DNA from 3 places in the Arthrobacter sp. NPDC056691 genome. Region 1 is predicted to be linked to each of the others. Evidence: riboswitches for the same ligand, from Rfam matches in the RefSeq annotation. Region 1 holds a riboswitch; each other region holds the start of a gene.

Region 1 (9,904 bases):
CCGGGGTGAGGCCATGGAGACCAGGACGGTGGGGGCGATCCGGACCAGACCCAGGGACGACGCCGCAGCCTCCCGGCAGAGTTCACTGAGTGCGGCTTCGTCGTCACTCTGGATGAAGCTGGCGGCCGCCCCGACCCGAAGCTTGCCGTGCCGGGCCGCCGTGTCCTCCACGAGGTACTGCAGCGGCTGCGGCACGGCGGTGGCCGAGTGCCGGCGGAGGAAAGCCAGGATGGCTGCGGCGTCCTGGCCCGAGTCCAGGGCGCGGCGGATGGACTCCACGGAGAACCGGTATGTCGTGGCCGGGCCCTGCCCTTCGGCGTCGGCCATCCGCTGGAGCTGCTCGGCCAGATCGGGGGCCAGGTAGCCCGGTGCGACGGCGGTCAGGTCGGCCTGCAGGAGCACGTGGTTGAGGGCCGCCGGGAGGTGTTCGCCAAGGAGGTTCATGGCGTCGTCAGGCGCGTCCGCGGCGATGGCGGCACCCAGCTGGCTGAGCGCGCCGGACCCGATCAGCCCCAGCAGCTCCGCCTCGGCCAGGACGCCGCTGATCAGGGAACTGAACCGCCGCGCCATGCGGGGCTGCGCCCATTCGGCACGCTGCAGCACGGCTTCCGCATTGAGCACAGGTGCCGCCCCGTCCGGCATCTCCGCCTCGAGCGTCAGCTCCCGCAGTATCTCGAGGATCCTCTTGCGGATGACGGGCGCGTCGGACCGCTGTGCCTCGGCGGAGAGCGCGTTGACGGTGGCCGCCGGGGTGGCCCGGTGGTTGGCGGGGCCGGCGGGCTGGCCGTTGATGGGCTGGCCCACGAGTGAGGGGGCGCGCTCGCTGGCCAGCCAGGCGTTGACGAGCCACAGCCACTGTTCCTGCCGCGGCAGCCCGAGCCATTCCAGCTGGGGCGGCTGCACCCAGCATGAGCTGTCCACGTCCAGTCGGATCAGGCCGGACAGGGCGCAGAGCTCCAGCAGCACGGCGGTGGTGTGGTGATCCACGCGGAGTGTCTCGGCGAGTCTCCGCATTTCGCGGATGCCCACGCCGCCGCTCCGCAGGGTGGCCAGGGGCTGGTCCCTGACCGCGTGGAGCAGTTCGCCGGTGAGGCGCAGGGTCTCGGCGATGGCCCCGAGCGCGGCGTTGCGGCGGAGCGCCGCGGTGGTGACGCCCAGCGTGGGCGCCGGGGGAACGAGGGAGAAGTTGTCGATGATGGCGCCGCCGCGCAGGGAGATACCCACGCTGTGCGGCAGTTCCACGTGGGCGGCGTCCAAAGGCACCAGGAGGCCCCGGGCCAGCAACCAGTCGACGGGCCCGACGTCGTGACCTTCAGTTGTGACCGAAGCCTTCCGCTGGGCCTGGGGTACGGCGCCCATGGCCCAGTTGCTGAACCGCGCCAGCAGCGCAGACGTCCGCTCCGGGGCGCTGGCGAGGAGGGACTGCAATGCATCAGGGGAAGAGGTCCAGTGCTGCAGCGCCAGCGCTGCCTCCATCGGGGTGGTGGCCGCCTGCACGGCGGCGCCGCTGCGGTGCAGCTCCGCGACAAGCTGGACAACGCGCTGGGCGAAGGCCGGCTGCAGCCTGACCAGCTCGGTGTAGCTGCGGCCCAGCCCGGCCGGGTAGATCCCGACGACGTCCTTCAGGCTGCTCACCGGGAGGTAGAAGCGCTGCCTCTGGGCGCCGGGGCCCGCGCCGTGCGGCGGCTCCGCCCGCTGCACGAGGGCAAGGTCGTGCAGCGACTGCAGGAGCTGCTCGACGGCGGCCACCGTGGATCCCGCGATGGCCTTCTTCAGCGCCGCGGCCGATGCGCTGTGCCCGGTGTCAGTGTTGGTGCACAGGTGCAGGGTCTCAAGGACCTGCATCTGGGGACGGTTCAGGCGTTCGAGGGCCCGCTGAACGCTGACCCGTGCGCTGGCGCGGGCGGCTAAGGCGGGGAAGTCGGGAACGCCGGGGGAGATCAGGTCCGGCCGCGCAGCGAACAGTGCACGCAGTGACTCGTCGCTGCGTGCCTCCAGTTCCTTGCTGAGCGCGCGAATGAGGGACATCAGTCCAACGTTACCGCCCGCCCGAGGTTCCTGCCCGGCGGCGGGCTGCAACGCCGTCGGCCACCAGCACGAGCATCAGCAGGAACGCCGCCGGAAGGCCGTACAACGCCGTCGAGGTGATCCACTGCGGCGCGGCCTGGCCCGCACTGGCCAGTGCCATGACCGCCCCGACGGCGGCGAGGGACAAAACTGCAAGGAGCACTGCCGCGGCCATCAGTGGCCGCCGGATACGCGCGGATGTCATGGAAGTAACCTAACAGCAGCGCCGCGGCCGCGCCTCAAAGCGGGATTAGCCTGCCAGTCAGGATAACCTTGAAGGAACAGACCAACATGGACCAGGCAGTCATACCCTGAACCCGCACATCGGTGCGGATGCGGTGACGGCCGGCCGTGTCCCAAAACGTCAGAACGAAGAAGGTTGATTAGGTGCCTACCGGCAAGGTCAAGTGGTACGACAAGGACAAAGGTTTCGGATTCCTCGCGGGCGAGGACGGGCAGGAAGTGTTCCTGCCCAAGTCAGCGCTGCCCTCCGGAGTGTCCGAGCTTAAGGCCGGCACCCGGGTTGAGTTCGGCGTCGCGGATGGACGCAAGGGCGCCCAGGCCCTGGGCCTGCGCGTCCTCGACAAGACACCCTCCATCGCAAAGGCCAAGCGCCCCAGCGCCAAGGATCTTGCCCCGCTGGTGCAGGACCTGGTGACGGTTCTGGACAACCTGTCCGGCACTCTGTCGTCCGGAAAGTACCCGGACGGCAACAAGGGCAAGGCCATTGCCGCTGCCCTGCGTAAGGTTGCCGACGAGCTGGACGCCTAGGCCGCCCGATGAACCCGGAACCTGAACAGGCCGCATCCAAGGTGGAACCCAAGGCTGAACCCAAGACCGCCAAGAGGCGCGCCGGGGTCCCGGTGTGGCGGACGGGGAAGCCGGACGCTGTGCTGGCCGCTGCCGTGGACACCGCCCGGACCGCCATTGAGGGCATTGCGAAGGCATCCGAAATCGGGGACCACCTGGCTGCCCGCACCGAGGGCGACCGTGTGGTGACGCACCTTTTCGAATCGCGGCTGCCCGGGTACCTCGGCTGGCAGTGGTACGCCGTCCTGACCCGCAATTCGCGCTCCAAGGTGATCACGGTCAACGAGCTCGGCCTGCTTCCGTCCGAGGACTCGGTCCTCGCTCCGGAGTGGGTGCCGTGGGCGGAGCGGGTACGCCCAGAGGACGCCCAGGACCAGGACGCGGACGAAGCGCAGGAGGAAGCTCCCGGGGAGGGCGCACCCAGCGAGGCTGCGGACGGAGCCCCGGGCGGGACTGCCGCGGACGCCGGGTCAGAGCCCGGCGCCGAAATACAGTCCGACGCCGGTACAGAGCCCGGTGCCAAAACTGAACCGGGTGCCGGGACAGATCACGACAGCCCCGAGCAGGGCTGACCACAACGCCAAACGGCGCCGTCCGGACGCAAGCCCGGACGGCGCCGTCGTACTTTAAGGGGTGGAGTTTTTGTCCAGATAATGGGGCTAAACGGCCTTCGAACCCCGATTATCTGGACAAAAACTCCACCATAGCGGCTTACTTTTTGAGCTCGCCCACGACGTAGTCGATGCACTCCAGCAGGGCGGTGACATCGGACGGCTCGATGGCCACGAACGTGGCGATGCGCAGCTGGTTGCGTCCCAGCTTCCGGTAGGGCTCGGTGTCCACGATGCCGTTGGCGCGGAGCACCTTGGCGATGGCGGCGGCATCGATCGAGTCATCGAAGTCGATGGTGGCGATGACGTTGGAGCGCTCGGCGGCATTGGCTACGAAGGGCGTCGCGAATTCCGAGGCTTCCGCCCACTTGTAAATACGGCCGGCCGAATCGGCCGTGCGTCCGGCCGCGAAGTCCAGGCCGCCGTTGGCGTTAAGCCACTGCACCTGGGCGTCCAGCGTGACGAGCGTTGACAGCGAAGGCGTGTTGTACGTCTGGTTCAGCTTGGAGTTGTCGATGGCGGTCTTCAGGTCCAGGAAGTCCGGGATCCAGCGCCCGCTGGCCTTGACGCGCTCGGCCCGCTCCAGTGCGGCCGGGGAGAAGAGGCCCAGCCACAGCCCGCCGTCGGAGGCGAAGTTCTTCTGCGGCGCGAAGTAGTAGACGTCGGTCTGGGCCACGTCGACGTCAAGGCCGCCGGCAGCCGATGTGGCGTCCACCAGCACCAGCGCGCCCTCGTCGGCGCCGTTCACCCGCTGGACGGGTGCGGCAACGCCGGTCGAGGTCTCGTTCTGCGGCCAGGCGTACACGTCAACGCCGGCCTCGGCCCTGGGGGCGGGGCAGGTGCCGGGCTCGGACTTGATGATGGAGGACTCCGCAAGGAACGGTGCCTTGTTCGTGGCCGCTGCAAACTTGGACCCGAATTCGCCGAAGGACAGGTGCTGTGCCTTCTCTTCCACCAGTCCGAAGCTGGCAACGTCCCAGAACGCGGTGGAGCCGCCGACGCCGAGGACCACCTCGTAGCCTTCGGGGGCGCGGAAGAAGGTGCTCAGGCCTTCGCGGACGGAGCCCACGAGGTTCTTCACCGGGGCCTGGCGGTGGGACGTGCCCAGGAGCGTCGTCGCGGCTGCGGAGAGAGCCTCGATCTGCTCCGGCCTGACCTTGGAGGGACCGGCGCCGAACCGTCCGTCCTTGGGCAGGAGGTTTGCGGGAATAGTGATGCTGGTGTCGCTCACAATGGCTCCAATTTTCGGCATGGAAAGTGCGGTTCGGCTGGGTCGGGGCGATGGCCGGCAGGCAACCATGACCGCCACGAAGCCCTCCTTATTCTGCCCGAACCGCGGATACCGCGGGAACACGCCCCCGTCATAGTCCAGTCATTGAGACAGCGCCGTCGTCCGCCGTGCGGATTATCCGGAGTAATTCAAAATAGGCTAAGCTGGCACTGAACGTACGGGCAGAGCGCCGGTGCTGCGCCGCCGTCATATACGACCGCCGCTGCAGCTTGCCGGATCCCGGTGCGGCGGGCCCGCGGTACGGTGGGACGGACACAATACTGTGCTCGAGGAGCTGAGCTGAATGACGGATCTGATCGACACCACGGAGATGTACCTTCGCACCATTCTGGAGCTGGAGGAAGAGAACATCGTGGCGCTTCGGGCACGCATCGCCGAACGGCTCCGCCACTCGGGCCCAACCGTCTCGCAGACAATTGGCAGGATGGAGCGCGACGGCCTCGTCGTCGTCTCCGGTGACCGCCACCTTGAACTGACCGAAGTGGGCCGGAAGCGCGCCACCGAAGTGATGCGCAAGCACCGGCTCGCCGAACGCCTCCTCGCCGACGTCATCGGCCTTGATTGGGCCTACGTCCATGACGAGGCCTGCCGGTGGGAGCACGTCATGAGTGAGCGCGTGGAGCGCAGGATCTACGAAATGCTCGACCACCCCACCGAGTCGCCGTACGGCAACCCGATTCCCGGCCTGGCTGCGCTCGGCGGGCCGCCCGCCCGCCCGTTCTCGGACGGCGTGGTGAACCTGCTGGATGCCATGACTGGCTACGGCCCGGAATCCAAGGTCACCGTCAGCCGCCTGGCGGAACCCATCCAGGTGGAGCCGGAGCTGCTGCTCCAGCTGGATGAAGGGGGGATCCGGCCTGGCGCCGTCGTCTCGCTCGAACGCGTGGGGGAGTACATCTCGGTCCGCGTGCCCGGGTTTGAGGGTGCCCTTGAGCTCCCGCCGGAAGTTGCCGCGCACGTGTTCGTGCGCCTGGACTAGCTCCCAACGGGCCCGTGGGCCGGGTGCGGCTTCCTGTCTGACATCTGCAGGCAGGATGACCTACCACTTTTGCACAGGGAATATAACGGAATTATTACTGCGCTTCTTTAATCGCCTATAGTTAAACGGCAACGCCGATACTAAAGCGTTACCTGATCTGGAGCCGAACCTTGCCAGCAGATCAGTAGTACGAGTCACCCACTGGCAGGGGCGGGGGAACCACAACCGGCTGTTTCAACAGCCTTGGGGTGAAGTCCGCAGCAGCAAGTCTTTTCCGCAGAAGGAATCCTCTCGGGATACCCCTGTGCCGGAACGGCTTGTTACGGCGGACCGGGTCCGAACTCTCTGACCCGAATCCGACAGCTAACTTCGCAGGCTATCCAGAGAGGAAACAGTACTTGTCCATGCAGAATGCCCGGGGCCGCCGCCGCGCGACCGGTCCCGCTCCGGAGCCGCGCCTCGCGGAGGCCATTGCCGCGGACCGTCCCCGGGACGCCCAGCGTGAAGCGCGCCGCCGCCGGGGTCCCTTCCGGCAGGTTACGGATTTTGCCTCGGCCAGTGGCGTGGGGCAGAAAGCCGGCGTAGTCCTCGCTGCCACCGGCCTGCTGCTGACTGTTACTGTCCCCGCCACCAGCCCTGTCCTGGCCGCCGGAGAGCCGGGAGGGGCGTCTGCGTCCGCTGCCTCGGCCCAGCCGAAGGTCTCGGCTGAAGCGGCAGCAAAGATCGACTTCAGCCGCACGTCCGTCTCCACCACCGGCGACCCGGACGGAAAGCTGAAGCAGCTCCTCAGCGCCCAGTCAGCCGGCAGCATCAGCCGTTCGGCCTCGGTGGGTACCCTGGGCGGCCCGCTGACCACGCTGGTCAGGTCCTCGCCGTTCGGTTACCGGGTCAGTCCGATCACCGGCGGCGCCGGCGAGTTCCACCGCGGCCAGGATTTCGCTGCCCAGTGCGGCACCCAGGTGCTTGCCGCGGCCAGCGGTAAGGTCACCTTTTCGGGATGGCACCCCTATGGGGGAGGCAACCGCGTGGTGATCGATCACGGCAACGGCCTGGAGACCACGTACAACCACCTGTCGTCCTCCAGCGTCCAGGTTGGCCAGAAGGTCACCCGGGGCGAAGTTATCGCCCTCAGCGGGACCACGGGCGCCTCCACGGGCTGCCACCTCCACTTCGAGGTGATGGTCAACGGGGACGTCGTTGATCCCCTCGGCTGGCTCTGAGCCACGTCGAGCGAGCACTCTCATTCCTGTGACACGCCGTGACCTGAATGTGACATTGGCTCCGAACTGCTGTACCGTCTAAACCGCGTCAACTTTTCCGAAGTTGACGCTCTTGAGTGGATTGCCTAACTCTGCCACCGCTCAAGGTCCGTTCGCATTACATCGTCTGGCAGGGGCGGGGGAACCAATTTTGGTCTTCGCAAGAAGGCCTTGGGGTTAAGTCGCAAAGCTTCCCAGGAAGCGGAGCGGCCGGGTGACTCCCATCCGAATCCGACAGCTCACCTCGCAGGCATTGGGAGAGGCTACCTTCGTGTCTTCACGCCACAATGCCGCGCGCCACCGCGCGCAAACGGTTCGTATGAACCCGTTGGACTCCGTGTCCAAGGCGGTTAGCGCCAATGCCGGCACAGTAGGTCGCCAGGCAGCTGTTATCGCAGCTGCTTCAGGACTCATCCTGAGTGTTGGCATGCCTGCCAACGCAGCCGACGCCAACATTGGTGTTTCCGCCTCCTCGGAGACCGGATCCCAGGCCGCACAGCTTGCTGTGACCGCCGCGCCCACCGCCACTGTCTCTTTCGAGCGTCCTGCTGTCACCACCGTGGCAGCCCCGGTCGCCGAAGCCATCGCTCCGCAGTCGAACGATGAGAGCCAGACGGCCGATGCAGGCCAGGCCGGCGACGAGAGCGCCGGTGCGGCCAAGGCCGTCACCGCAAAGTCCACTGATGGTGCGGCCTCCGCAGCAGCTTCCGGACTGGCAGCAATCGCGTACACCGGCATCGGCAGCCCCTACGTCTGGGGCGGCACCACGCCCAGCGGCTGGGACTGCTCCGGCTTCACTCAGTGGGTTTACGCACAGGCAGGCATCAGCATTCCCCGCGTCAACGCGTGGAACGCCATGAAGCCCACCTCCACGCCTGCTCCCGGCGACCTGGTCATGCAGAACGGCGGCGCCCACGTGGGCATCTACGTCGGCAACGGCATGATGATCAGCGCGCTGAACCCCTCGCAGGGCACTCTCCTGCACGCGGTGTCCGCAACGGGCACGTCCGCTTTTTACACCCTTCGCTAAAAATCCGATTCGAGGCGGGCCGGCTTACCCCCAAGATGCCGGCGCGTCGATAACCCACGGCCTGCTACCGCGGTCTGTGGAACACGAAAGAGAGAAACTTTAATGACTACACGTGCGACCATTGCACGGCACCGCGCCGAGGTCACCAAGACCAACTCGCTGGCTGTCATTGCCAAGGCCGTCGGCGACAACGCCGGTGGCATGGGCCGCCAGGCCGCAGTTATCGCTGCTGCTTCGGGTCTTGTCCTGACCAGCGGCATCGCCGCCAACGCTGCTGAGGCCAACGTTCAGCGCGAATCCGTTCCGGCTTCCACGCTGGAGGTCCAGTCCGCTGCGCCGGCCACCATCTCCGCTGCTTCCAGCATCGCCATCTCCTACGAGAAGCCTGCTGTTTCCACCGCGCCGGCTCCCGTTGTCGAGGCTCCCAAGCCTGTAGTCAAGGTCCAGGAAGCCACCCCCGCGGTTGACGCCGCTCCGGCTGCTGACGCAGCACCGGCAGTCCAGGCCACCGCCGCCGTCGAGACCGCTGCCCCGGCAGCGCCGAAGACCACGGCTGCCAGCGGCCAGGGTGCTGCGATTGCTGCGGCTGCCTACGCACAGCTGGGCGTCTCCCAGGACTGCACCGCGCTGGCCACCAACGCACTCGCCGCCGTGGGCATCCACTACCACGGCTGGCCGGCAGGCTACCTGTCCCTCGGCCGCACCGTCAGTGCTGCTGAAGCCCAGCCGGGCGACCTCGCCTACTACCAGAACGGCGGCATGGGCCTGGCCCACATCGCTGTGTACGTCGGCAACGGGCAGGCCGTCCACGGCGGTTGGAACGGCGGAACCACCGCACTGTTCAGCGTGAACGTCGGCTCCGGCCCCGTCTTCATCCGCGTCGGCGGCTAAGACACCCCAAAGCATTACGGAAGGACCCCCGCCAACTGACGGGGGTCCTTTTTTGCCTTGCGTCCGCATGAATTTTTGGTGACACGCCATGACGATGCTTGTGTTCGATTCGCTCATCTGCCTACTGAGTGTTTACTCTTATGGTGTCGATCCATAGCCCGGACATGCAGAGGGCAGCCGGCCCTCGCGCCTCTGCCGGGTGCGGCCGTGAAGAGGTATGTGCATGCGCACACTCGTTCTGAATGCTGGATATGAACCGCTGGCGGTAGTGACCTTCCGCCGGGCGCTGGTCCTTGTGCTCACCGGAAAGGCAAGCGTGGTGGCCGAAGGCGACGATCCTGTCGTCGGGCCGCAGGACATCATGGGCCGTCCGTCCGTGATTCTCCTTAACCGCTACATCCGCCCCCGGTACAACATGATCACCGCGGTGAGCAGGCGCGGTGTGCTTCGCCGTGACGGACACCGGTGCGCCTACTGCGGCAAGGCAGCTCACACCATAGACCATGTCCAGCCCAAATCCCGGGGCGGTGCCGACTCCTGGGAGAACCTCGTTGCGGCCTGCCTCCGCTGCAACAACGTCAAGGGTGACCACACGCCCGGTGAAATGGGCTGGAAGCTCCGGTTCGATCCGGCTCCACCGGTGGGCACCATGTGGCAAATCAAGGAGCTGGAGAAGCCCACACCGGCGTGGGATCCGTTCCTGCTTCCGGAAAGGGCAGCCTGACGCTCGCCTGATCATCACGGCATTACGCTGGGTGTGTGGACTTTGACGCAATAATCCTGGCCGGCGGCCGCTCCTCGCGACTGGGCGGCTCAGCCAAGTCTGCCCTGATGCTCGACGGCGCCACCCTCCTTGAGCGCTCCGTCGCGGCAGCCGCGGGCGCGCGGCAGGCTGTTGTGGTGGGACCCGAGGCGGCGGGTCTTCCAGGTGGTGTCCTCAGCACGCGTGAGGATCCGCCCTTTGCG
Region 2 (9,904 bases), on a different contig from region 1:
CCGACCGCGAAGGTCCGGACCCTCCAGGAGGAGCAGAGGCGCCGCTGCACCCGTTGGAAGGAAGTGGCGGGTGAAGCTGGGCATAGCGCGGGAGCGCAGGGAAGGCGAACGGCGGGTCGCTGCGACGCCGGAAACCGTGAAGCAGCTGGCAGGACTGGGCCTGGAGGTGCTGGTCGAATCCCGGGCGGGTGTCTCCGCCGGGCATGCCGACGACGAATACCGCCAAGCCGGAGCCCACATCGTCGCCGACCTCGATCCCGCCGGGCTGGATATCCTCGCCCACGTCCGTCCGCTGGAACTTCCGACGGCGGGGGCCCTGAAGCGCGGGGCCGTCACGGTCGGTCTGGCGTCGCCGTCGTCCGAACTCGCCACCGTGAGGACGCTCGCCGAACGCGGGGTCACCTCCTTCGCGCTGGAACTCGTGCCCCGCATCTCCCGTGCGCAGTCCATGGACGCACTCTCCTCGCAGGCCCTCGTGGCCGGCTACCGCTGCGTCCTCGAAGCCGCCATCCGCCTGCCGCGGTTCTTTCCGCTCTACATGACCGCCGCCGGAACCGTCCCGCCCGCGCGGGTGCTGGTACTCGGCGTCGGCGTGGCCGGGCTGCAGGCAATCGGAACGGCGAAGCGTCTCGGCGCCCGCGTCTCCGCCAACGACATCCGGCCCTCCTCTGCGGAAGAGGTCACGTCCATGGGCGGCACGTTCATCAGGCTGGACCTGGAGACGGCGGAGGCAGCCGGCGGGTACGCCCGCGAGCTCAGCGCCGACCGCGGCGCCCTGCAGCGGCAGCTGCTGGCACCGCACGTCGCCGATGCCGACGTGCTGATCACGACGGCGGCCGTCCCCGGCAGGCACGCCCCGCTCCTGGTGACCCGCGAGATGGTGCAGGGGATGCGTCCCGGGTCGGTCGTCGTCGACCTCGCCGCCGAGTCAGGCGGCAACGTCGAGGGGTCTGTTCCCGGCCGGGACATCCACGTCCCCACCGCCGACGGAAGGGGAACTGTCGCCGTCGTCGGCCTGAAGGACGCGCCGTCCGCCATGCCCACGGACGCCTCCCGGCTTTACGCGAAGAACGTGGCCAACCTGCTGGCCCTGATGACCAAGGACGGGGCGGTAGTCCCGGATTTCGACGACGACGTGATCGCAGGTGCCTGCCTGACGCACGACGGCGTGGTGCGGCACCCGCCGACGGCCGAGGCTCTCGCGGCGCTCGAACTCGCCGACGAGTTGGCGAATGACCCGGTGACTGCGTCGGAAAACGAAGGGGTGGCCTGATGGACGGCATCAGCCTGCTGACCATCACCGTGCTTGCGGTGTTTGTCGGCTTCGAAGTGGTGTCGAAGGTTTCCAGCACGCTGCATACGCCCCTGATGTCCGGCGCGAACGCGATCCACGGGATCATCCTGGTGGGCGCCATCATCGTTGCCGGCCAGGCCACGCACCCCTGGGTCCTCGCGGTGGCGCTGCTGGCCGTGGTTCTTGCCACGGCGAACCTGGTGGGCGGCTTTGTGGTGACCGACCGCATGCTCGAGATGTTCCGCGGCCGCAAACCCGACAAACCGGCCAAACCCACCCAGGGTGAACCTCAGGGTGACGCCAGGGAAAACACGGAGGCCACGCGGTGATCCTCCTGGACCCCAATGTCACCGCCCTGCTGTACCTCGCGGCCGCCGTCTTCTTCATCCTGGCGCTGAAGGGCCTGAACTCCCCGCGCACCGCCCGCCGGGGCAACCTCATCGGCGCCTTTGGTGCGCTGATCGCCGTCGTCACGGTCTTTTTTTCGACCCGGCTGGACAATGTCCCCCTGATCCTCGGCGCCATTGTTGTCGGCTCCGGTGTGGCCGCCCCCGTGGCCAGGCGCGTCAAGATGACCCAGATGCCGCAGCTCGTTGCGCTGTTCAACGGCGTGGGCGGCGGCGCCGCCGCGCTCGTGGCGCTGCTGGAACTGCCGCATGCGGAGGACGCCTGGGTGCGTGTCGCCGTCGCCTTCACCCTGCTGGTGGGGGCGGTGTCCTTCGCCGGCTCGGCCGTGACGTTCGCGAAGCTGCAGGAGCTCATGACCACCCGTCCCGTGGTGTTCCCCGGCCTGCCGGTGCTCATGGGGGCGGTCCTGCTTGCCGCGGTCGGGGCCGCGTCCGCCGTCGTGACGGGCGGTTCGCTGGTCCTGGCGCTGCTGCTCCTGTTGCTGGGCCTGGCGGCGGGCGTGCTGCTGGTGCTGCCGGTGGGCGGCGCGGATGTGCCGATCGTCATCTCCCTGCTCAACGCGTTCACCGGCCTGGCGGTTGCGGCGTCCGGCCTGGTGCTGGGGAACGTGCTGCTGGTGGTGGCCGGCACGCTCGTGGGCGCCTCAGGCACCATCCTCACCCGCGCGATGGCCGCGGCCATGGGCCGCAGCGTGGCCGGCATCCTGTTCGGCGCGTTCCGGGGAGGTTCGACGGCGGGATCCACGGCCGTGAGCGACCGTCCGGTCCGCTCGTCCAGCCCGGAGGACGTGGCGGTGCTGCTAGGCTACGCGCAGCGCGTGATCATCGTTCCCGGCTACGGGCTCGCCGTGGCGCAGGGGCAGCACACCGCGGCAGAGCTGGCGCAGGCCCTGGAATCCCGGGGCACCCGCGTGGACTTCGCCATTCATCCGGTGGCCGGGCGCATGCCGGGGCACATGAACGTGCTGCTCGCCGAGGCCAACGTGCCCTACGAATCGCTCAAGGAAATGGGCGAGATCAACTCCGAGTTCCGCACCGCCGACGTCGCGCTGGTGGTCGGCGCGAACGACGTCGTGAACCCCGCCGCGAAGACCACGGCCGGCTCGCCGATCTACGGGATGCCAATCCTCGAGGTGGCGGACGCGCGTCAGGTGGTGTTCCTCAAGCGCTCCATGCGGCCGGGGTTCGCCGGGATCGAGAACGACCTCATGTTCGAGCCGCAGACCACGCTGCTGTTCGGCGACGCGAAGGAGTCCCTGACGAAGGTGCTGGGCGCGGTGAAGGCCCTGTAGGGTGTTGGGGTCTGCACCCTCCTGCACTGGTTCCTCAACTGCTTATTCAACCGCCGCCGTTACCGAAATGTGACTTTTGGTGCGGGGGTGCGGTAGCCTCGGCCGGTGCCCTGGTTCCGCTCAGGGCATCCCGGGCAGAATGCCGAGCCCTGCCGCTGACCGGGATCCGTTCGCTATCACCAACAGGCAGGGACGGGGGAACCACCTTAGTACCGGCCTTGCGCGCCAAGGCCTAGGGGTTAAGTCCAGGCGCTGCGCCCAGCAGCGGGCAGGACCGGGTGACTCCCACCCGAACCCGACAGCTAACCCCGCAGGCATGGGAGAGGCACATCAACCATGTCACGTAAGTTCACGCCCGCGCGCCATCGCGCCACCCCGACGACGTCCATCGCCCTGCAGGGCCTGTCGTATTCCTTCAAGTCCAATGCCGCCTCGGTTGCCAAGCCGGCGGCCGCCGCCGCCGTCGCTTCCGGACTCCTCTTCGGCGCGGGGGCACCTGCCCACGCAGGTGCCTACGCGCCCGAGATTCCGGCCAGCGGCGCTGCACAGTCCGCCCCGGCCCCGGCCGCTGCTGCTGTGAAGTCCGTCGCGGGCCAGGCGCTCGCCGCACCCACCCAGGCGCAGGCTCCGGCAGTCCCGGCCCCTGCGCCGGCAGTCCCGGCTCCGGCAGACGGAGGATCGGCTGTTGCAGGCGCGTCGCACACCGTTGCGCCCGGCGACACCCTCGGCGCCATCGCGGCACGCCACGGCGTCAGCCTCGATGCACTGCTCGCGGAGAACGGCCTGTCCCTGGCCTCCGTCATTTACCCCGGTGACCAGATCCTCATCCCGGGGCCCGGCGCGGCCGCGGCTCCCGCAGGGCCGGTAACTCCCGCAGTGCCTGAGGTCCCCGCGGTCCCTGCTGTTCCCGCGGCCCCTGCAGTTCCGGCCGTTCCTGCAGCCCCGGCCGTCCCGGAGCCCGCCGGCATGGGAATCTACAACGCCTCCGCGTCGATAACCCCGGCAACAGCAACCGCTCCGGCAGCCAGCGGCGCGGGCGCAGCCATTGTGGCCTCCGCCAGGGCGCAGCTTGGTGCCACCCAGGACTGCACCGTCCTGGTGGAGCAGGCCCTGCGCTCCGTCGGCAAGTCCGTCGGTGACCTCGCGCCCGCGCAGTTCTACCAGTACGGAACTCCGGTCTCCTCCCCGCAGCCCGGTGACCTGATGATCAGCGGCGGACACGTCGGCGTCTACATCGGCGGCGGCCAGGCCATCAGCAGCGGCATGAACGGCGTCAACGAAACCATCGTGCACCCGGCCTCCTGGCTCACCGGCTCCACTTACGTGCGGGTGAACGCCTAACAGCGGATGCCCGCCTGACCGGCGGCAACCGGACACAGCAGCGGCGGGTGCATCGGCACCCGCCGCTGCTGCGCTTGATGCCCCAACTGGAATACGGGTGGGCCGGGAGCAGCGTGCCGCATAATTTCGCTCCACCTACTTCCGGTGCGGCGGCAGGATCCGGGCGGCGCGGACGACGGCGTCTGTCACCTCCGTGAGGCCCGGCGAGTCCAGCGTCCAAACCTGCCAGTAGAGCCGCAGGTCCTCGCTCCATGCCGGGTCGAGCTCCACGAGAAAGTTCGCCGGGTCCTGCTGGTCCGGCACCATGCCCCAGCCAAGGCCGGCGTGGATCGATTCGACGTACTGGACTGAGTCGGGGATGAAGTGCTGCGGGGGAGTGGCGTCCGGTGCGACCCGTGCGAGGACAGCGAGCTGGTGGGTGTCCTTCCGGTCGTACTGCATGACGGGGGCCGCGGCGAGGGCCTCCGGAGTGGGCCCGCCAGGGAACCATCTGGCCACGAACTTGTGCGACGCCTTGGCCCGGTACACCATCGTGCCGAGCGGCCGGATGGTGCATCCCTGTACCGGCCGGGGATCCGCGGTGACCGCACCGACGGCATCGCCGGACCGCAGCAGGTCGGCCGTGGCGTGCTCATCGTCGCGCAACAGCTCAAGGGCCACGCGGCCGCCGAGCGCAATCTCCCGGTAGGCCGGCGGCAGCCACGTCGCGATCGAGTCCGCATTGGCCACAATGGGAACCCGCAGCCGCCCGGCGCCGGGCCGTCCGCCGTCGTCCTCCCCGGTGGTCTCCGGCCTGCGCAGGGCAAGGACCGCCTCGTCGGCGAGGAGCAGGAGCTGGCGTGCCGAACGGAGGAGCTGCTCGCCAGCCGGCGTTGGCCGGACCGGCTTGAGGCGCCGCACCAGCACGCTCCCCACGGAGCGTTCGAGCGCCTTGATGCGCTGGCTTACGGCCGAGGGGGTGAGGCGGAGTTCGCTGGCCGCGGCGTCGAAGGTCTCGTGGTCGACGACGGCGGCAAGCGCCCTGAGCTGATCGAGTTCCATGAAGATATTCTAATGAAACTGTAAAAAAAGTGAATTGCATTTCAGATTTGACGGTCGTACCTTCGAAGAATGCTTCCCTTTCTGACCGGGCTCGGAGCCGGCCTCAGCCTCATCGTCGCCATTGGAGCCCAGAACGCGTTTGTCCTGCGGCAGGGACTCAAACGTGAGGCTGTCCTTCCGGTGGTCCTGGTCTGCCTCGCCAGTGACGCGCTGCTGATTCTGGCCGGCGTCGCGGGGATCGGCGCACTCATCCAGGGTGCGCCGGTGCTCCTCGCCGTGGTGCGCTGGTTCGGTGTCGCGTTCCTTCTCGCGTACGGGGTTTTCGCCGCGCGGCGGGCCTTGCGGCCCGGGGCGCTCAAGGCAGCGGATTCCCCGGTCAGGGGAACCGCCTGGTCGGCCGTGCTCACCGCCGCAGCCATCACGTGGCTCAACCCCCACGTGTACCTCGACACGCTGGTGCTGCTGGGCTCGCTGGCCAACTCTCACGGTGATTCAGGCAAGTGGCTGTTCGGAGCGGGGGCCGCCGCCGGCAGCGCCCTCTGGTTCCCCCTTATCGGCTACGGTGCGCGCGGGCTCAGCGGCTTCTTTGCGCGGCCGGCGTCATGGCGCATCCTCGACGGCGGTGTGGCCCTGCTCATGCTCACGCTGGCCGCCGTCCTCGCGACCGGACACTGACGCGGCACACTGACGGCGGTGTCGCTGCCAGTTCGAGGCCGCGGTGCTACGCCGGGCCACCGGCCGTCCGGTCGAGGATGCCGGCGATGATGTCCAGCGCGCGGGCAAGCTCCAGATCAGTCGGCGCGCCGTACCCGATGACCAGGCCATTTTCCGGTGCCCGTTCTGCGAAGTAGCTTGCCAGCGTCACTACCCTGACTCCCAGTGCGAGTGCTTCCTGGGCCACGCGCCCGGCGGGAACGCCCGGCTGAAGCCGGATGACAGCGTGGAGGCCGCCGTCCAGGGCCGCCAACTGAAGGTCTGCCCGCCCTCCGAGCCTGTCGAGCAGCAGCTCACGGCGGTGGGCGTACTGGCGCCGTGCCCGGGCGATGTGCCGTGCGAGGCCGCCGCCGGCGATGTAGTTGGCCAGGGCGGACTGCATGACCCCGGGAACGGGTGTGCCGAGGTTCGTCCGTGCGTTCTTGAGGCGCTGCCCGGAGGTGCCGCGAACCACCAGATATCCGCACCGCAGCCACGGGCTCAGTGACTTGGAGAAGGTGCCTACCAGGACGACTTCGGCCGCGGAGGGCAGCGACGCCAGTGCGGGCAGGGGCATCCTGCGGTGCCGGAACTCGCTGTCGTAGTCGTCCTCGAGGATGACCACCCCATTGGCTTCGGCCCAGGCGAGCAGGGCCAGCCGTTCCTTCACCGGCATCCGGCCGCCCAGGGGGTACTGGTGGCTGGGTGTTACCAGGACGGCGTCAGGGCGGGGAGCGAGGGCCGCAAGCTGTGCCGCTTCCGGCCCGTCGTCGGCAACCGGAAGGGTCTGCACCGCGGCTCCGGCTGCGGACAGCACGCGCCTGGCCGTGGGATAGCCGGGGTCCTCCATCAGCACCCGGAGGGCCGATTGGCCGCGGAGTGCCGCGACGACCAGCTGCAGGGCGTCACTGGTGCCCGCTGTGATGACGACGTCGTCAGCACCCACCGTTAGTCCACGGGACGCGGCGAGGTGATCGGCAACGGCAGCGCGAAGGGCCGGCGTGCCCAGGGCGGCCGGAAGCTCAACCTCCACCGGCTCGGCAACGGCCTTCCGCCAGGCGGCCCGCCAGTCGCGGTCACGGAACGGGGCGCCGGACGGGCGTCCGGGCGTGAGGTCAATCGTTGCGGTTTGCTCCCTGCCGGATGCCGCCTGGGTGCCTGACGACGCCATGCCCCGGCCGTCGGAGCGGACCGCCACGCGGGTGCCGCCCGAGCCCCGGCTTTCCAAATATCCTTCACCCGCGAGCTGCTCATAGGCGCGGACCACCACTCCGCGGGAGACTCCCAGTTCGGCGGCGAGGCGCCGCGACGCGGGGAGCGTATGCTCCGGCCTCAGGGTTCCGTCCAGGATGGCTGCCCGCAGCCGGCCGACCAGCTGGGCGGCAAGCGGAACGCGGCTCCGGTGGTCCAGTACCAGTGGCAGTTCGGCTTCGATCTTGGTCCTCCTGAATCGTGGATTCTTGGATCTATGCTAGGACCAATCCGGCTGTGAGCATGAAGGGAGAAGCCAACTGGACTGAGAGAGGACGCCGTCGTGTTTAACGGCCTTTGTGCATTTCCCCTGACTCCGCTCGCCGGGGATAACGTCGACGAAGCCGCACTGGTTCGGCTGGTCGGGCGGTGCGTCGATGCCGGCGCCGACTCGGTTGGCGTGCTTGGTTCGACCGGCATCTACACCTATCTGCTGCGCGAGGAACGCCGCAAGGCGGTGAAGGCCGCCGTCGAAACTGCCGGGGGGACCCCCGTGGTGGCGGGTGTCGGCGCGATGCGCACCCGGGACGTGCTGGCGTGCGTCGAGGATGCCCACGCTGCGGGAGCATCCGGCCTGCTGCTGGCGCCGGTGTCGTATCAGCGGCTGACCGACGAAGAGGTCTACGGACTCTACCTCGACGTCTCGTCGGCATCCGACCTGCCGATCGCCGTCTACGATAACCCGGCCACCACGGGATTCACCTTCTCCGATGAGCTCCATGGCCGCATCGCCGAACTTCCGGGCATTGCATCGATCAAGTTCCCGCCCCCGGCGCCGGGCCAGGCCGCCGACCGCATCGCCCGGTTCCGGGCGGCTGTTCCCGGGCGTGTTTCCCTGGGCATCAGCGGCGACTGGGCCGCGGCAGAGGCCCTGCTCGCCGGCTGCGACGTTTGGTATTCGGTCGTCGCCGGTCTGTTTCCCAAGACCACGCGGATGATCTTTGATCTGGCCAGGACCGGCCAGGGCCACCTGGCAATGGAAGCATCTGCCGCGCTGGAGCCCGTGTGGGTGCTCTTCCGTGCGTACGGGAGTCTGCGGGTCGCTGCCACCATGGCCGAAGTGCTGGGCTTCGTGGAGGCGCCGTGCCTGCCCCGCCCGCTGAAAAGCCTTGACGGTGAAGGCCGCACGAGGGTCGAGGAAGCCCTGCGGCTCAGCGGCCTGGGCGCCTGAGCAGGTGCGGCATGGGTAACCTGAACCGAGGTACGGCGGAGCAAAAAGGACGGGCTGAGCAAAAGGCACAGATGGAGCAGGGCCCGCAGCCAATACCGGCGCCGGGCCCGGCCCGGACCGGCGGCGGATTGGCCCGCTACGTGGCGGCCGCGACGCTTGCCCGCACCGCAGACGGCGGAGCCGTTGTGGCGATCGTCCTCATGGTCACCACCAGCGGGGCGCCGGGCTGGCTTGCCGGCCTGCTCGGCGCCTGCATCACGGCCCCGCACCTGCTGGGGCCGCTGGTGGCGCGGAGCTTGGACTCCTGCCGTGACGGCCGTGTACTGATCGCGTGGGCCTGCATGGTCCATGGCGCCACCCTGGCGGCCGCCGTCCTGCTGTACCCGGTGGCATGGCCGGTCACCGGCATTCTGCTGGTGGTTTCGGGACTCGTTGGCCCGCTGCTGACCGGCGGCATCAGCAGCCGACTTCCCGCGATCGCCGGCCCGGGCCAGGTCAGCCAGCGCCGTGCCCAGGGCTGGGATGTGGCAACCTACGGAATCGGCGGAACCATCGGCCCCAGCGTCGTGGCTGCCGTCTCGGCCTGGGCGGGACCCACAGCAGCCGCGCTGATTCTGGCGGCGGCCACATTCGTGGCTGCCGCCGTCGTTCGATTGCTGCCCTACGTTCCTCCCGCAGCAGTGGCAGCGGAGGTTCCGCGGCCGGTCCAGACCCTGCGGCTGATGGCCGTCACAGGCCGCCTGCGGCGGATGCTGTACCTGACCGCGACGGTGGCGTTCTCCGTTGCGGCCCTCCCCATCGCGGCCGTCGCCTCCACAGCCATGTTCCACGTGCAACCGGCTGCCGCCGGCGTGCTGACGGCCGCGTACGGGTTGGGCGGCCTGGCCGGATCGGCCGGAGTGATGTGCCGTCCGCTGCGGGGCGACGCGGACCGGCTGGTCACCCGGCTTGCGGGAGCGGTTGCGGCCGCGCTCGCGGTCGCCGCGTTGTCCGGGTCCTTTGTGCCTGCCGCCGCCGCGTACGCAGCCGCTGGGGTGATGAACTCGTACTTCTTCGCGGCGACCCTCGCCGCCCGCAGCGAATTTGCCCCGCCGCAGGTCCGCGGGCAGGTGTTTGTTTGGGTCGGTGCCCTCAAAATTGCCGCCGGGTCCGCCGGAACAGCCGCCGCCGGCGTCGTCATAACAGGGGAGCCGCAGCTTCCGCTGTTCCTTGTCGCCGCACTCATCGTGGCCGTTGCCGGGGCATCCGTCCTGGACCGCCGCAATGCCGGCGGGCCGGACCCGGGGTGATGGCGGCTGGCCGCGGGTCGATCAGCTGTGGTTCGTGCCCATATCCCGGGTTCGCCGTTACGATTTGAGTTCCGGGGCTTTCGGGCCCGCCCGCAGCAGCTGAAGGACACCATGACAGCCCAGAA
Region 3 (9,904 bases), on a different contig from region 1:
GGGCTACCTGATCGTCAATTCCCAGATGAGCTTCCTCATCCCGGACATGTACGCGGGCATCCTGACCGTGTCCCTGCTGGGCCTGCTGGTCAACTACCTGCTGGTCGCCGTCGAACGCCATTTCTCCCGCTGGCGGACCGCTGTCGGGTCCCGGACCGCCTGACCCGCCCCCAGATCACAACGAACCAGACCCACAAGGAACCAGACGATGCCTCAACGCACCCCAGCCAAGACCAACGACGGCGGCGCCCGCCAACTTCACCTGAACGCCTTCCTGATGAGCACCGGACACCATGAGGCGTCCTGGCGGCTTCCCGAAACCGACAGTTTCGCCGGAACGCAGGTGGCACACTTCCAGCAGCTCGCCCGCACCGCGGAACGCGGCACATTTGACTCGATCTTCTTCGCCGACTCGCCCGTCCTGTTCGGCGACGTGCGCCAGCGTCCCCAAGGAACGCTCGAACCAACGGTCCTGCTTAGCGCCATCGCCGCCGTGACCAAGCGGATCGGGCTGATCGGCACCGCCTCCACCACCTACAACGACCCCTACAACCTGGCCCGCCGGTTCGCCTCGCTGGACCACATCAGCGGCGGCCGGGCCGGCTGGAACGTGGTGACGACAGCCGGCGAGGCTGCCGCGCGGAACTTCTCCCTGGAGGACCAGCCCGCGCACTGGCGCCGCTATGAACGCGCCGCCGAGTTCCTCGACGCCGCCAGGAAGCTCTGGGACAGCTGGGAAGACGATGCGGCGGTGGGGGACAAGGCCGGCGGGGTCTGGGCGGACAGCTCCCGGGTCCATGCCATCGACCACACCGGCCGCTACTTCCGGATCCAGGGTCCCCTGGATGTGCCGCGTTCGCCCCAGGGCCACCCCGTCATAGTGCAGGCAGGCTCCTCCGAAGACGGCAAGGACTTCGCCGCCCGCTACGCCGAGGCGGTGTTCACCGCGCAGCAGACCCTCGCCGAGGCCCAGCGCTTCTACGCCGACCTGAAACGGAAGACGGCCGCCGTGGGCCGCAACCCGGAACACATCAAGATCCTCCCCGGCATCGTCCCGGTGATCGGCTCCACCGAGCACGAGGCGCGGCGGCTGGAGAAGCAGCTCGATGAGCTCATTCACCCCGAGCACGCGCGGAAGCAGTTGGCCGGCGTCCTTCGCGTCTCACCGGAATCCCTGCCGCTGGACGCGCAGCTTCCCGAGGACCTTCCTTCGGAGGACGCGATCGAGGGCGCCAAGAGCCGGTACACGCTGATTGTGGAACTGGCCCGGCGCGAACGGCTCACGGTCCGCCAGCTCATCGGCAGGCTGGGCGGCGGCCGCGGGCACCGCACCTTCTCCGGAACGCCCGAACAGGTGGCAGACGCCATCCAGGAATGGTTTGAGAAGGGCGCGGCAGACGGCTTCAACATCATGCCGCCCGTGTTGCCGTCCGGCCTGGACACCTTCGTGGACCACGTCATTCCGATCCTGCGGTCCCGCGGGCTGTTCCGCCAGCAGTACACGGGGCACACCCTGCGTGAACACTACGGACTGCCGCGGCCCGCGAACGTCTTTGCCCCGGCAGGCTCCGAGGAAGCCGTACCCGCTTAGGCCTCCCGCTGCTCCGGCAGGGGCTTCCGGGCAAGCCAGGCAGCGACGATGGCACCGGAGATGTTGTGCCAGAGTGAGAACACCGCGGACGGCAGGGCCGCCAGCGGGGTGAAATGGGCGGTGGCCAGCGTTGCCGCCAGGCCGGAGTTCTGCATGCCGACCTCGAACGCGAGTGCCCGGCGCGCCTTGGCGTCCAGGCGGCCAAGCTTGCCGGCCAGGTAGCCGAGCCCCAGACCGAAGCCGTTGTGCAGCACCACGGCCAGGAACACGATGCCGCCGGCAGCCAGGATCTTGCTGGCGCTTCCCGCCACCACCACCGCCACGATGAGGGAAATAACGACGGCGGAGGCCCAGGGGAGTGCCGGCAGGGCCTTGGCGACGAGGTTCTTGAGGAACAGCCGGGCCAGCAGGCCGGCGATCACCGGCAGCAGCACGGTCTTGACGATGTCCAGCACCATGCCGCCGGCGTCGATGGTCAGGAAGGAACCAGCCAGGAACAGCACCAGGACGGGGGTGACCACCGGGGCGATCAGGGTGGACACGCTGGCGACCGCCACGGAGAGGGCCACATCGCCCTTGGCCAGGAACGCCATCACGTTGGAGGCGGTGCCGGACGGCGCGCAGCCCACGAGGATCAGTCCCACGGCGAGGGCGGGTTCCAGGTGGAGAAGGGTGGCGATCGCCCAGCCTGCGCCGGGCATGATCACGTAGTGGGCCACGATGCCCAGCACCACGGCCCAGGGCCTGCGGGCAACGGCAGTGAAGTCCGGCGGCGTCAGCGTCAGGCCCATGCAGAACATGATGATTCCCAGCAGGTACGGGACCCCCGGGCCGAGCGGTTTGAAGGCGCCGGGAAGCAGGAACCCGGCAACGCCGGCCGCGAGCACCAGGAGGGGGAAGACGGTCACCGCGACGCGCGCAATCCTGGCTTCCGCGGCGAGGGCCGGATTCAGTGGTGCGGCGCCGGCCTCCGTGGCCGAGGGAGCGGATACGGGGTCTTTTGTTGCCTCAAGCATTCAATAATGCTGGCACCGGAGCGCCGCAGCGGCCAATTCATGACTGATGTCAGACAAATGTGTCGTGCCCAGGAAATTTTCCCTGCGGGACAGCGGGACCTTGATCGTTCCCGGTGCGATACTGGATTGCACTGGATCGGCATTCAAGGGGACGGAATGATCCTAGACACGGCAACACTGCGGGTTGCCTTCGCCGCGATGGCCCTGGTTCTGGCACTGCTGTTCTACTTTTCGACGTTCCGCAGCACCCGCTCGCCCTACAGCGCCTGGTGGTGCGCCGCGCTGCTCCTGTTCCTCTCCGGCTCGGCCTCGTTCCTGCTCAACGGCACGCCGCAACAGGTCTGGGCCAACCCGCTGGGCAACTTCCTGCTGGTGTCCGGCGCGGCAAGTGTCTGGGCCGGGGCGCGCTCCCTCCGGAACCTGAAGTACAACCTGTGGCTGTCCGTGGCGCTGCCCGTCATTGCCGGCGCCGCCGCCGGCGTCGACAGCCCGGGATCCAATACGTGGGCCGGCGGTGCCGTTTTCCTGGCCTCCATGGCCGTCCTTGTCGGACTGGCTTCGCACGAACTGTGGCGGCTTGAACCCGGGTACTCCCGGGTGAGAATCCCCATGGCTATCGCGGCCGGAGGGGTGGCCTTCTTCTACTCCTGCCGCCTGGTGGTGTTCCTCATCCAGGGGCCAAACGGTCCCGTTTTCACTACCTACTTCGGGTCGGCGGTGACCACCATGGTCACCATGGTGCTGCTGGTGGTGGTTTCCTTCAGCATGGCGGGCCTGAGCACCGAGCAGCAGACGCGGGCGCTGCGGACGGTCGCCACCCAGGACGGGCTCACGGGCCTCCTTAACCGGGGAGCTTTCCTGGAGGCGGCGGCCGAAGAGCTGGAACGCAGCAAGGCCGCCAACAGCGGCGGCTCGCTGATCCTCGCCGACCTGGATCACTTCAAGTCGGTCAATGACACCTTCGGCCACGCGGCGGGCGACCTTGCACTGCAGGCATTCGCCGAGGCGTGCGGCGCATCGGTCCGGTCCACGGACGTCGCCGGGCGCTACGGCGGCGAGGAGTTCATCCTCCTGCTTCCCGGCGCGGGCCCCAAGAGCGCGGAAATCATTGCGAGTGAAATCAGCAGGAGGCTGGCAGGGCTGCACATCCCGGAGCTGCTGCGGATGCCGACCGTCAGCTACGGCATTTCCACCTACAACGCGAAAACGGCCGATCTCGACGAGGTGATCGCGGCCGCGGACGTTGCCCTCTACGAAGCCAAATCGCAGGGGCGGAACCGCACGGTCAGGGGCTAAGAGCTCATCCGGTTCCCCAGGCACCGGATCCGGAATGCATGGGGGACAATCCGGACCCGGCGATCCTGACTCGCAGCCGGAGACTGCGGTCTTTCATCAGGCACAGCCAGTGTTTCCCACCATCCTTGTAGAAAGGTGGGAGCACCTTGGGGGATGGCCGTGTTCCGCCGCCCCCAAGGCAGCGGAACACGGCGGTTTCTTCAGTTCTGCTAGGCCGCGCGAACAAACGTGACGGGGCCCGTGGCGGTGAGCCAGGACAGCGGGTGGGCCATGGTGGCGTTGATGCCGTTCATGCCGCCGCTGATGACTTTGCCGGCGCCCGCGTAAATTGCCACGTGGCCGGACTGGACCACCATGTCGCCGGGCTGCGGGGTGGAGACCACCACGCCATGGTTCAGGAACTGCATGGGCGCGAGGTCACCCACAGGGATGCCGGCCGCGCCGAGGGCCTTCTCCACCATGGCGGTGCAGTCCTGCGTGATGCCGATCTGGGCGTAGGCCGACGCCAGCATGGTTGCGTTGACGCCCGCGGCAGCCTTGACGGGTGCCTTCGGGGCCGGAGCGGCAGCCTTGACGGTGACCTTCGGTGCGGCCGCGGCCGGCGCAGCTGCAGCCTTGGGGGCCGCGGTAGCAACGGGCGCGGCAGCGACGGTGGCGGCTGCAGGTGCCGCGGCCTTCCTTACTGCCGGCTTTTCGACGACGGGTGTTGCCGCCACGGGGGCCGGGGCCGACTTGACCGCGGGGCGTTCAAACTCGATCCTGACGCTGGAGGCAGCGTTCAGCGGAGCCTGGACCTGGCTGGCGGCCGCGGCGGTCGGTGCCTGCGCCGGCTGGGCCGGAACGTTCGCGGCGTTGGCTGCGACGCTGCCGGTGAAGGCCAGCCCGGAGGCGGCAAGGATGGCCGCAGCACGGCGGCCAGAAATAATGCGGAACGACATGAAGAAGCCTCTCCCGATGCCTGCGAGGTGAGCTGTCGGATTCGGATGGGAGGCACCCGGCCGCGGTCCTGAGCGTGGTCAGGAACTGCGCGGCTTCACCCCAAGACCCGCTATAAGCGGGCCGAAAAGTGGTTTCCCCGTCTCTGCCGGACATGGGTCTTCGGTTGGTTCCTCGGGCTGCGGCAGAGTTAGGCAATCAGCGCGGGAGTGCCCTATCGGTGAAAAAGGCACGTTTTCCACCGTACGGGAGGCATCGCTCAATGTCACATTAAGGTAACGGCGCCGTGTCGTTCACTTCCGGCTTGCCCGCGTCATGTAGAGGGGCGGGGCCTGATTGGTGTGGTGAGCCTCACTCTGCGGCGTTGAGCTTGCCGGCCAGCCGTTCCCGCATCTGAATGCTGGCCGAGTTGAGGCCGATCAGTTCCACCTCCCGGCCGTGCCTGCGGTATTTCTCCGTGACGGAGTCCAGCACGGCGATGGTGGAGGCATCCCACAGGTGCGAGGCGTGCAGGTCGATCACCACGCTGTCGATGTCCGGCTCGGCGTCGCGGGCGTAGTTGAACTGCGTGTAGAGGTCGTTGGAGGAGGCGAAGAACAGTTCGCCGTCCACAGTGTAGGTGGCCACCGTCCGGCCGTTGAGCTCCACTTCCGTACGGTCGACGGTGGCGAAATGGGCCACGCGGCGGGCGAACATCGCCATCGCCGCCAAAACCCCGACGCCGACGCCGATCGCCAGATTGTGCGTGACCACCACCGTGCCCACGGTGATCAGCATGACGGCGGTTTCCGATTTGGGCATCCGCTTCAGCGTTGCGGGTGCAACAGAGTGCCAGTCGAAAGTGATGGCCGAGACGAAGATCATCACCGCCACCAGCGCCGCCATGGGGATGAGACCCACGATGTCGCCCAGGGTGACCACCAGCACCAGCAGGAAGGCGCCCGCGAGGAACGTGGACACCCGGCTCCGGGCGCCGGAGCCCTTGACGTTGATCATGGTCTGCCCGATTACCGCGCAGCCGCCCATGCCGCCCAGGAACCCGGTGACGATGTTGGCCACGCCCTGGCCCCAGGATTCGCGGGTCTTGTTGGAGCGGGTGTCGGTGATGTCGTCCACAAGCTTGGCCGTCATCAGGGATTCCAGCAGCCCCACCAGCGCCATGGACAGCGAGAACGGTGCGATGGTCTGGAAGGTTTCCCACGTCAGCGGCACCTGAGGGATGAACAGCGTGGGCAGGCTTTCCGGCAGCTGGCCCTTGTCCTGGACGGCGGGCACGTCGATCCCGGCCACCACGGTGAGGACCGTCAGGAGGACGATGGCCACCAAAGGTGACGGCACCGCCGTCGTGATCCTGCGGAAGCCGACGACAATCAGCAGGCCCGCGGCGACCAGCGGATACACGGGCCAGGGAACCCCGATCAGTTCCGGCAGCTGGGCCATGAGCACGAGGATGGCAAGCGCGTTCACGAAGCCCACCATCACCGAGCGCGGGATGAACCGCATGAGCCGGGTGACGCCCAGGACGGCGAGCAGGATCTGAAAGACCCCGGCGAGGATCACCGCGGCAATCAGGTGGTCCAGCCCGTGGCTGCGCATCAGGGGCGCGATCACCAGGGCGACAGCGCCTGTTGCGGCCGAGATCATGGCAGGCCGGCCGCCAACGAAGGAGATGGTGACCGCCATGGTGAAGGAGGCGAACAGCCCGATCCGGGGATCCACGCCGGCGATCAAGGAGAACGCGATGGCTTCCGGAATGAGGGCGAGGGCCACCACCAGTCCGGCGAGGGCCTCGGTCTTGAGGCGCCGCGGGGAACGGAGAGTGGCCCGGACGGACTGGAGCTGTTCGGGCTTCATGGAACTCTATTTCTTGGTCTGGCGGTAGCGCTCGATCTGCTTCAGCCGCCGCAGGAGGCTGTCGCGCCGCGGGTGGGGAACGGCGTCGGGCGCCTCGGCGGTGAGGTCGATATGTTTGGTGCCGTACTGCCACAGCAGGAGGTCATCCAGGAGGCGGTCGGGACCGGGGGAGTAGCGGTGGTCCAGGGCCCTGCGGACCTCGGTGATCCGGTTGGCGCTGAGCAGTCCGGCGAGCTGCACGGTCTGCTTGAGTCCGTGGGCCGCCAGGAGTTCGGCCGCCCATCCCCAGTCATCATCCACTTTACGGTCTACGTGGGGAAGCAGGGTGCGCCAGACATCGCGGATGCGGTTGGGGGTGAGCTGTGCCGCGCCCTCGCCGTCCACGTCCCAGTAGCTGCGGACCTCCTCATAGCGTTCATGCAGGTCGGCGAAGGCGCTCTCCACGGTTTCCAGCATGGCGGCGGTGGCGGTGAACTGGCGGTCGAAGTGCGGCGTCCAGGCGCGCGGGTCCTCCGCCTTGAACCGGATGTCGTGCTCGATCTCGCTCCAGGCGTGCGCGAAGACGGTGCGGATCTGACATTCGAAGAAGTAGCTGCCGTTGGGCGGGACCTCGGGGTTGAACACCTGCTGGTAGTTCTTCACGACGTCGTTCTGGATGGTGCGCAGGATCAGGTGCCGGCTGGAGTAGCCGTACGTTCCGGACTCGATGGAGCCGATGTCCTTTTCGCGGTCCCCGCGGCAGTCGAAGAGGTGCCGCTGGCGCTTGATCAGGTTGGCCACCAGTGCGTTCTCCGCCGGCAGCTTGGTGATGACGCGCACGCCCACCATGTCGTTGAGGGTCCGGAACGGGTCCGGGAACTTAAGGAGCCGTGGGCCGCCCTCTTCCAGTGGTTCCTCGGTCCGGGAGATCTTCTCCCGGAAGGAATCCGCCGACTTGGTCCGGCCGGTGACGAACAGCGGGGTGACCTCGGTGTCCTTGAGCATGGTCCGCAGTATCTGCAGGACTTCCCGGGTGACAAGCTTCAGGGCAGGCCGGACACGCTCATAGAGTTCCACGCTTTCCTGCACGGAGTCGCGCTGAGTGACGTCCAGGCGATCCCAGTTGCTTGCCATGGTTCCAAACTATCAAGGCGGCGCCACAGCGCGCCGGTGACACCCCTGCCACTGCAGCCCCTTCTGCCCCGCGGAAGCGGCGTCCATGTAGGCTCGGCACATGGCTGTTGTGCGCCGTCGTGCCTGCAAGCCCGGACCCCGGGCGCGCGGGCGGCGGCAAGGGGGGCCAGGCGCCCCGTTCGAAGGATCCTAGGAGGATGCAGTGAAGCGGCAGAAGTACCACTACGGTGACCACCCCAGCCAGTGGGGCGAGCTCTTCCTGCCGGAGACACCTGCCGCACGCAACGGCAAGCCGCCCTCCGCCCGCGGCGTCGCTGTGGTGATCCACGGCGGCTACTGGCGCTCGCAGTACGGCGCCGAGCTTGGCGAGCCGCTGGCCAAGGACCTTGCGGCGCACGGCATCGTGGCCTGGAACCTGGAGTACCGCAGGGCAGGTAACGGCGGCGGCTGGCCGCGGACCTTTGAGGATATCCTCGCCGGGATCGACAAGCTCCGCCAGGTGGCGGGCGAGCACGACCTCGACCTGAACCGCGTGGTGGCGCTGGGCCACTCGGCCGGCGGCCACCTGGCCGTCTGGGCGGCCGGCAGGGACCGGCTTGCGGGACTCGGTGCGGCCGACGCCGACCGCCAGGTCGGCCGGAACCTCAACGGTGAAGCCGTCCACCTGACAGGCGTGGTCAGCCAGTCCGGGCTGCTCAACCTCGCGCAGGCGGAATGGCTGGACCTCAGCAACGGCGCCGTCAGCAACTTCCTGGGCGGCTCCGCCGAAAGGTACCCCAAACGCCATAAATACGCCGACCCGATGAGCGCCGTGCCGCTGACCATCCCGGTCTACGCGGTCCACGGGCTCGACGACGACACCGTGCCGGTCAGCCAGTCCGAGGCCTACGCCACCGCCGCCCGCGCAGCCGGAGCGCCGGTCCAGGTGGTCAAGGTCCCCGGCGACCACTTCTCACTGATCGACCCGAAGACCCCGTCCTACCGGAAGTGCCGCGAGCTGGTGCAGGAGCTGCTGCAGCTCTAGGCTCCTGGGCGCTGGCCGGGGAACTCCTGCGGCGTCCATTCGTTGCACTGATATAGGCCCGGCCGGTCAATCCACTCCGGCGGTAAGTATGCTTATCATCAACCGCGAATGCCGCAGACGCCACAACGGAGGGACATTGCCTTGTCTGATCTCACTGCTATCGCCCTGATCTGCACGCTCACGCCGTCGCCGTCGTCATCCAGCAGCGAACTCATGGCCAGCCATGTGCTGGACGAGCTGGCCAAGAACGGCGTCCAGACCTCATCCGTCCGCGTGGTGGACCTGGACATCAAACCCGGCGTGGAGGTGGACATGGGTGGCGGCGACGAATGGCCGGCGCTGCGGACCAGGATCCTGGCCGCGGACATCCTGCTGCTGGCCACGCCCATCTGGATGGGACACCCATGCAGCGTGGCGCAGCGCGTGGTGGAGCGTCTCGACGCCGATCTGCAGGAGACCGACAGCCAGGGCAGGCCCATCATGTACGGGAAGGTGGGCCTCGTGGCGGTGGTGGGCAACGAGGACGGAGCCCACAAGGTGGTGGCCGACATGCAGCAGGCGCTGAACGACGTCGGCTTCTCGCTTCCCGCGCAGGGTTCCACATACTGGGTGGGCGAGGCGATGCAGACCGTGGACTTCAAGGATCTCCCGGAGGTTCCCAAGAACATTGCCCACTCGATCACCAGCATGGCCCGCAACGCCGCACATCTGTCCCGGCAGCTCCGGGCCGCCCCGTACCCCGCCGATGAGTGAGATTCCGCCAATGGACTTGACCCGGAAATGGACGCCGGTTGCTAGCAGCGTCGGCAAGGAGGACTCTTGTAGGTGGGGACTGAGGTACTTTTGTATATTACGATCCCGGGTTTCACTAGGAGATACACATGGGTGAACCCATCATGCGGTGGACAGCTTGATCCGGCTTCGAAAGCTGGCGCGCGCGGCGTCTGTACTGACAACTCCCCTGGCCCCGGAGGACATCCTCGCGCTCTTTGACCCGGTGTTTTCCGCCCGGCAGCTGCGCGGCGTGGTCACCAAGGTTGTGCCTGAAACAGCGGATTCAGCCACCATCCATTT

Evidence for each region. Region 1 has a riboswitch for cyclic di-AMP ahead of ACFRAU_RS13700 (M23 family metallopeptidase). Riboswitches for the same ligand answer to the same signal wherever they lie in the genome.
Region 2: linked by a shared signal. The riboswitch ahead of ACFRAU_RS20295 (LysM peptidoglycan-binding domain-containing protein) and the one ahead of ACFRAU_RS13700 (M23 family metallopeptidase) in region 1 are both predicted to bind cyclic di-AMP.
Region 3: linked by a shared signal. The riboswitch ahead of ACFRAU_RS11940 (hypothetical protein) and the one ahead of ACFRAU_RS13700 (M23 family metallopeptidase) in region 1 are both predicted to bind cyclic di-AMP.

Annotation. Positions count from the first base shown of each region.
Region 1 covers NZ_JBHTXX010000015.1:75,311-85,214, forward strand. The annotation lists gene ACFRAU_RS13670 (helicase-associated domain-containing protein) at 1-2,028, opposite strand, end outside; gene ACFRAU_RS13675 (hypothetical protein) at 2,039-2,272, opposite strand; gene ACFRAU_RS13680 (cold-shock protein) at 2,455-2,838, shown strand; gene ACFRAU_RS13685 (DUF3027 domain-containing protein) at 2,847-3,449, shown strand; gene serC (phosphoserine transaminase) at 3,589-4,719, opposite strand; gene ACFRAU_RS13695 (metal-dependent transcriptional regulator) at 5,063-5,758, shown strand; cyclic di-AMP (ydaO/yuaA leader) riboswitch at 5,910-6,151, shown strand; gene ACFRAU_RS13700 (M23 family metallopeptidase) at 6,163-6,978, shown strand; cyclic di-AMP (ydaO/yuaA leader) riboswitch at 7,091-7,284, shown strand; gene ACFRAU_RS13705 (C40 family peptidase) at 7,355-8,047, shown strand; gene ACFRAU_RS13710 (NlpC/P60 family protein) at 8,150-8,938, shown strand; gene ACFRAU_RS13715 (HNH endonuclease) at 9,162-9,662, shown strand; gene ACFRAU_RS13720 (molybdenum cofactor guanylyltransferase) at 9,698-9,904, shown strand, end outside.
Region 2 covers NZ_JBHTXX010000031.1:13,533-23,436, forward strand. The annotation lists gene ACFRAU_RS20280 (Re/Si-specific NAD(P)(+) transhydrogenase subunit alpha) at 71-1,273, shown strand; gene ACFRAU_RS20285 (NAD(P) transhydrogenase subunit alpha) at 1,273-1,623, shown strand; gene ACFRAU_RS20290 (NAD(P)(+) transhydrogenase (Re/Si-specific) subunit beta) at 1,620-2,993, shown strand; cyclic di-AMP (ydaO/yuaA leader) riboswitch at 3,155-3,323, shown strand; gene ACFRAU_RS20295 (LysM peptidoglycan-binding domain-containing protein) at 3,330-4,334, shown strand; gene ACFRAU_RS20300 (ArgP/LysG family DNA-binding transcriptional regulator) at 4,470-5,375, opposite strand; gene ACFRAU_RS20305 (LysE/ArgO family amino acid transporter) at 5,445-6,050, shown strand; gene ACFRAU_RS20310 (PLP-dependent aminotransferase family protein) at 6,097-7,503, opposite strand; gene ACFRAU_RS20315 (dihydrodipicolinate synthase family protein) at 7,603-8,490, shown strand; gene ACFRAU_RS20320 (MFS transporter) at 8,502-9,779, shown strand; gene ACFRAU_RS20325 (diacylglycerol/lipid kinase family protein) at 9,891-9,904, shown strand, end outside.
Region 3 covers NZ_JBHTXX010000012.1:60,621-70,524, reverse strand. The annotation lists gene ACFRAU_RS11960 (ABC transporter permease) at 1-163, shown strand, start outside; gene ACFRAU_RS11955 (LLM class flavin-dependent oxidoreductase) at 209-1,591, shown strand; gene ACFRAU_RS11950 (bile acid:sodium symporter family protein) at 1,588-2,607, opposite strand; gene ACFRAU_RS11945 (GGDEF domain-containing protein) at 2,764-3,903, shown strand; gene ACFRAU_RS11940 (hypothetical protein) at 4,113-4,841, opposite strand; cyclic di-AMP (ydaO/yuaA leader) riboswitch at 4,845-5,046, opposite strand; gene ACFRAU_RS11935 (SulP family inorganic anion transporter) at 5,191-6,693, opposite strand; gene ACFRAU_RS11930 (GTP pyrophosphokinase family protein) at 6,700-7,806, opposite strand; gene ACFRAU_RS11925 (alpha/beta hydrolase) at 8,009-8,830, shown strand; gene ACFRAU_RS11920 (flavodoxin family protein) at 8,972-9,583, shown strand; gene ACFRAU_RS11915 (ferredoxin reductase) at 9,741-9,904, shown strand, end outside.